Regions from separate parts of the Brevibacterium sp. FME37 genome, predicted to be linked through region 1. Evidence: predicted binding sites of a transcription regulator. Region 1 holds the regulator's gene; the other holds the start of a gene.

Region 1 (3,421 bases):
TCGGAAACGCCATGTCGCCGAACTGGGGAAAGCCCGAATCGTGTACCAGATCGATCACAATCGACCTGGGCCTCAACCGACGGTGACGAAGTCGATGAGTTCTTCGACTCGACCTGAGAGCGTGGGTTCGACGTCGGCGATGGTGCTGACCTTGCCCAAGATACGCACCCAGCCCCGGGCCACGTCCCTGTGGTCGGCGTGAGGCCAACCGATACGCCGCAGGATCCCTGTCTTCCAGTCCTCGCCCCGAGGCACGACTGGCCATTCCCTGATGCCCACGACATGAGGCTTGACGGCCTGCCAGATGTCGACATAAGGATGACCGATGATGTGGACGACGTCGCGATAGCGCGGATCGGCGCGCACCGCCTCGGCGATCTTGGATTCTTTGGTGCCGGACACGAGATGGTCGGCCAGGACCCCGACGCGGTGGTCCTTGTCGGGACCGAACGCCGCGAGCTTGTCGGCGACATCGTCCAGGCCGCCCAGCGGTTCGACGACGACACCTTCGATGCGCAGATCGTCGCCCCAGATCTTCTCGACGAGCTCGGCATCGTGTTTGCCTTCGACCCAGATGCGAGATCCGCGAGCCACTCGGGCCCGAGCATTGCCGACCGCGCGCGACCCCGAGGCTGTGCGACCGGGAGCCGATTTCTTCTTGGCCGGCAGTCTGAGGTCGACGGGTTTGCCTTCGAGAAGGAAGCCAGGCCCCAAGGGGAATGCGCGGACCTTTCCTGCCCGGTCCTCGAGATTGACGACGACTCCGGCGGTGGTCTTCTCGGCGCCGACGACGGCACCGACATATCCGCTCATCGCGTCTTCGAGAACCATGCCGAGACCCAGTTCGACGGGGGTGGACTTCTTGGGTCGGTGTGAGGAGGGCGAGGAGCCGGCCAGCACATCGGGCCCGTAGCGATCAAAGGTATTCACGGACAACCACCCTAATCAAGGACTCGATGGGATGGGTGGTGACCCGCTGAGATGGAGCCGAAAGTGAATTCGGAATATAAGAGGCGTAGAATTGGCACTCAAGACAGATGAGTGCCAAAAACGGTGCCGAGCGAAGGAAGGAGACGAATGAACGACAGCAGGCGAGCACAGGTTCTGCGTGCGATCGTCGAAGACTTCGTCGCCACCAACGAACCCGTCGGATCGAAGGCCATCGTGCAGCGCCACACGCTCGGCGTCTCTCCGGCCACGATCCGCAACGACATGGCCCATCTAGAGCAAGAGGGCTACATTGCGCAGCCCCACACTTCGGCAGGGCGGATTCCGACCGATCTCGGCTACCGCATGTTCGTCGACCGCATCGACGACTTCAAACCGCTGACGCATGCTGAGCGACGTGCGATCTTCCAGCTCATCGACGGCGACGGGGACCTCGATGACATGCTCGACCGCACGGTGCGTGTGCTCTCAGGCCTGACCCATCAGGTGGCACTGATCCAGTACCCGAGCGTCTCCCGCGCCACGATCAAACACATTGAGGTCGTAGGGCTGGGCCCCAACCGCATCCTCGTCGTCCTCATCACCGACGCCGGTCAGGTCGAACAGAAGATTGTGATCACTCCCGGCAGCGTGGATGACGAGGTGCTGCGGGGAATCCGCGATGAGGTCAACACCGAATTCTCCGGCCAGAAGTTATCGCAAGTGATGAGCACGAGTACATCCAGGGCTTCGGTGCAGGGCATGGACCCCGCTGTGACAGAGCCTGTCGTGGCGACCAGCCAACCAGGCGCGGACGTCGCCGCAGCGCTGGCACAGGTCCGGTCCGCGGTCACCGATCTCATCATGGCCACACGCGAAGAACGCATCATCATGGCGGGCACAGCGAATCTGGCTCGCTCCGGGAGGGAGTTCGGTGAGAAGATGGCACCGATCCTCGAAGCTTTCGAAGAACAGGTTGTACTGCTCAAGCTGCTGACATCGATGGCCGAGGATCAAGAGGAGATCAGCGTTCGGATCGGTCGTGAGAATACTCACGAGTCATTCAGCTCGACATCTCTCGTGGCTGCCGAATATGGTCATGACGCGGGGTCCTCCGCTCGATTGGCTGTGCTCGGGCCGACCCGGATGGACTACCCCACGACGATCACAGCTGTGCGGGCCGTAGCGAAATACGTCTCCTCTGTCCTCGATCAGGGCTAGATGCACCGGCACGAGCGCACACAGCACACCATGACCACACAGCACAATAGGACCACACAGCACAGCGCGCACCAACACCACCGCGCGAACAGGCACGAGAACGCGAACAACGCACACCACCAGGGAGAGAGAAGTTTCTGTGGCCGATCACTATGAAACACTCGGAGTGTCCAAAGACGCTTCGGCGGCTGAAATCAAATCGTCGTACCGAAAGCTCGCTCGGAAATATCACCCCGATGTGAACCCCGGACACGAGGACGAATTCAAAGCCATTTCCCTCGCCTACGACGTCCTCTCCGATTCGGAGAAGCGCCGTAACTACGACATGGGAGGCGGCGAGAACGGACAGGGCTTCCCTGCCGGCGGTGGCGGCTTCGGCGGCTTCGGCGATATCTTCGAGACCTTTTTCGGCGGGGGAGCCGGCTCGGCCGGTGGCCCGATGCCGCGCACACAGCGTGGCAAGGACGCACTCGTCGGAGTCAACATCGATCTCGAAACCGCCGCGTTCGGCGGAAACATCGATCTCGATGTCACCACGGCAGTCGTCTGCGACACCTGTTCAGGTGCCGGAACACAGCAGGGCACATCCGTTGAGACCTGCACCCTGTGCCACGGAGCCGGCAGCGTCCAGCGCATGACCCGGACCCTGCTGGGCCAGATGGTGACCAACCAGACGTGCAACTCCTGCCACGGCTACGGCACCGTCATTCCCAGCCCCTGCCTCAACTGCCAGGGTGACGGACGCGTCCGCAAACAGCGGACCATGAAGATCCGAATCCCCGCCGGAGTCTCCGACGGCACACGCATCCAGCTCTCATCCCAGGGCGAAGTGGGCCCCGGCGGCGGACCTGCCGGCGACCTCTTCGTCGAGGTCATGGTGGCCCGCCACGAAGTCTTCCAGCGCGACGGTGACAACCTGCGCGCCTCCGTCTCCGTGCCGATGACGGCAGCCGCACTCGGTGCCTCGATCCCCTTCGACACCTTCGACGGCACGCAGGACCTTTCCATCGAGGCCGGCATCCAGTCGGGCACCGTCGTCAAATTGCCCGGCCTCGGCGCCACCCGACTGCGCTCGGAGACCCGAGGCGACCTGCTCATCACGGTCGACGTGATGACGCCGGACAAGCTCGACGACGCGCAGAAGGACCTGCTTGCGCAGTTGGCAACGCTGCGTGAGGAAGAGACCCCACGCGCCCAGATCACCACCCAGAACCGTGGCGTGTTCTCCCGCATGCGTGAGAAGTTCGCCGGTCGGTGAGTCTTCCCGTCTTCT
Region 2 (3,421 bases), on a different contig from region 1:
TTCCTTCTTCTCGACGACCAGTGTCTCAGTGGTGAGAACCAGTGCGGCGATCGAAGCGGCGTTGCGCAGTGCCGAGCGGGTGACCTTGACGGGGTCGATGATTCCAGCGCCGATGAGGTCGCCGTAGGAATCGGTGGCGGCGTTGTATCCCTGGCCCGACTCGAGGTCGGTCACCTTGGATACGACGACGTAGCCGTCCTGGCCAGCGTTCTCAGCGATCCAGCGCAGAGGCTGGACGACGCCGCGCTTGACGATGTCAGCACCGGTGGCTGCGTCTCCGCTCAGGCTCAGGTCGTTTCCGGCCAGAACCTTGGAGGCGTGGATCAGAGCTGATCCACCGCCGGCGACGACGCCCTCTTCGATGGCTGCACGGGTAGCCGACACTGCGTCTTCGACGCGGTGCTTGCGTTCCTTGAGCTCCACCTCGGTGGCGGCGCCGACCTTGATGACTGCGACACCACCGGAGAGCTTAGCCAAGCGCTCCTGCAGCTTCTCGCGGTCCCAATCGGAGTCGGTGTTGTCGATCTCGCTGCGGATCTGGGCAACCCGACCGTTGACGTCCTCATCGGAGCCAGCACCATCGATGATGGTGGTGTTGTCCTTGGTGACGGTGATCGTGCGGGCGTTGCCGAGCTCTTCCAGGGTGACCTGGTCGAGCTTCATGCCCATGTCCTGGGTGACGACCTGGCCACCGGTGAGGACGGCGAGGTCCTCGAGGATCGCCTTGCGGCGGTCGCCGAAGCCGGGAGCCTTGACGGCGGCAACGTTGATGATGCCGCGCAGCTTGTTGACGACCAGCGTCGACAGAGCTTCGCCTTCGATGTCCTCTGCCACGATGAACAGAGGCTTTCCGGCCTGCTGCACCTTCTCCAGCACAGGGAGGAGCTCCTGGATGTTGGAGATCTTGCCCTGGTTGATGAGGATGAGCGCGTCGGAGAGCACAGCTTCCTGGCGATCAGCATCGGTTACGAAGTGCGGCGAGAGGTAACCCTTGTCGAACTGCATTCCCTCGGTGATTTCGAGTTCAACAGATGCGGCCTGGGATTCGTCAATCGTGATGACGCCGTCCTTGCCCACCTTGTCGAAGGCGTCGGCAATGAGCTTGCCGATCTCTTCGGACTGAGCGGACAGGCCGGCGACGTGTGCGATCTCCGAGGAGTCGGCGACATCGCGGGCGATGGTTCCGAGTTCGGTGGAGACAGCCTCGACGGCAGCTTCGATTCCGCGCTTGAGGGCACCTGGTGCGGCGCCGGCGGCTACGTTGCGCAGACCTTCGTTGACGAAGGCCTGCGCCAGGACGGTCGCGGTGGTGGTTCCGTCACCGGCGATGTCGTTGGTCTTGGTGGCAACTTCCTTGGCCAACTGAGCGCCGAGGTTTTCGTATGGGTCGTCGACCTCGACCTCACGAGCGATGGTCACGCCATCGTTGGTGATTGTGGGTGCGCCCCACTTCTTGTCGAGAACAACGTTGCGGCCCTTGGGTCCCAGCGTCACCTTGACGGTGTCCGCGAGGATGTTCACACCCTTTTCGAGTGCACGACGGGCCTCGTCGTTGAATTCCAGATTCTTAGGCATTCGTCCTCCTGTCAGTGAAGTAGTTGTTCAGGGGATTCAGCCGATGACGGCGAGCACGTCACGAGCCGAGAGCACGAGGAACTCTTCTCCTGCGTACTTGACTTCGGTGCCGCCGAACTTGGAGTAGATGACCTTGTCGCCAATGGCCACGTCGACTGGGACGCGGTTTCCGTTGTCAGCAACGCGGCCTGGGCCCACTGCGACAACTTCGCCTTCCTGAGGCTTTTCCTTGGCGGTTTCGGGAATGACCAGACCACTGGCGGTAGTCTGCTCTGCTTCGACCTGACGGATGACAATCCGATCTTCGAGTGGCTTGATGGAGACCGACATATCGGGCCCTCTCCCTTCGCTGGGGTTCAATTCTTCTTTGAGTCAGACGGCGGCGTGTGCCATGATCCCCTCGTCGTCGCGGGTGCCGAGTGGATCGACCGTCTCATTAAAACTGGCACTCGCTGAGTGCTAGTGCTAATTCGACTTTAGAACGCTCTTAGCACTCGGTCAACTCGAGTGCCAAGGATTGTCCACGCTCTGGGCGAAACCCCAGGAAAGGTACCCGGAGGCGGTGCTGTAGGCGGCCCGAACGCGGCCCTGTCGGCGGCCCGGAGGCGGTGCTGTAGGCGGCCCGGAGGCGGCTCGAAGGTCATGCGGTTCCACATGCTGCGAGCACACTTCCAGCAGATCTCTAGCGCCACGTGAATGCGCAGTACGGACTCGGGAGATCAACTCCCGAGTCCGTACTGCGCATTGTCTAGTTCAGCTCATGTGCCGATCGCTTCAGATCAGCGATTGCGCTCTGAAATCAGGCGCACTGCCACTGCCCCCAGCCTTCTTGAGCCTGCAGCTTCTTGGCACGCTGGAACTGCTCCTGCGGGCTGGCGTCCGAGGGATTGCCGCTGCCGCCCATGGAGTGCCAGGTCTGAGGCAGGAACTGGAAGAGACCGAAGTGAGTGCCGTTCGAGGCCTTCGGGTCGAAGTTCGATTCGCACTCAACGACCGAGTACCACTTCGATCCCGGCCCACCGAGCATGTCCTTGATCTCCTGGGTGCTCATGTTGCCACTGCTGGAGCCCGAGTCACCGCCGCCGGTGCTCTTGTCACCATCGTCGGAGCCGCCCGAACCGTTGTCACCGGTTCCGGCATCCGATCCGCTGCTGGAATCGTCTGGCTTCTCAGCTGGAGCTTCCTTCTTCTTGGTGCCCTGGATGACGACCTTGGTCTTGGGCTCGGAGAGGACCTTCTCGCTCTTCTTCTCCTTCTTCACCTCATCGCCATTAACGGTCTTGACCTTGTAGGAGACCTGCTTCTGGCCTTCTTTGCCTTCGTCCTCGACCTTCGTCTCACCCACGTAGAGGGAGTCCGACTTCTTGGTCTCGGTCTTGGGCTTGATGGCCTGCTTTTCCTTGACGGTGTCGTTCTTCACACGGTTCACGGTGAGAACCTGGCCGTCGGAGACTTTGGAGCTGAGGGGGACGGACATGAAGTCGTCCTTGTCCAGCTTCAGCTTGGTTTCAGCGAGGGCTTCCTTGGCGGTGCCCGCTGCGGCCGAGACCTTGTGATCCTTGCCGTCGGCAACGATTGTGAGGTCCTTGGCGGTCGTCACATCGATGTCGTTGCCTTCATCTTTGAGCTTCTGATTCGGCTTCGCGCTGAGGTCGGCGCCCTTAGCGTCCACACCGAGGTCGGCCAATGCCTGACCAACAGTGTTCGCGTGCGTCACCTCGTCGCTCTTCTTGCCGTCCACAGACAGTGAAAGTTCCTTCGCGGTGTTGACGGTGATCGTCATATCCCGCGATATCTTCTTGTTCACGCCTGGTTTGATCTGATCGCGCTTCTCGATGTCGAGGTC

What was found. Region 1 encodes HrcA, which represses chaperone genes, less so after heat shock. Its sites were predicted from a motif close to TTNGCACTCGNNNNNNNCGAGTGCNAA; they were not measured.
Region 2: a site for HrcA is predicted at 2,063-2,089, ahead of groES (co-chaperone GroES). Genes of this name have one in related genera too.

What each region holds. Positions count from the first base shown of each region.
Region 1 covers NZ_JABUYE010000001.1:193,122-196,542, forward strand. The annotation lists gene INT29_RS00815 (DUF3097 domain-containing protein) at 73-936, opposite strand; gene hrcA (heat-inducible transcriptional repressor HrcA) at 1,078-2,148, shown strand; gene dnaJ (molecular chaperone DnaJ) at 2,288-3,406, shown strand; gene INT29_RS00830 (16S rRNA (uracil(1498)-N(3))-methyltransferase) at 3,403-3,421, shown strand, end outside.
Region 2 covers NZ_JABUYE010000024.1:4,551-7,971, reverse strand. The annotation lists gene groL (chaperonin GroEL) at 1-1,575, opposite strand, end outside; gene groES (co-chaperone GroES) at 1,612-1,905, opposite strand; gene INT29_RS18770 (resuscitation-promoting factor) at 2,375-3,421, opposite strand, start outside.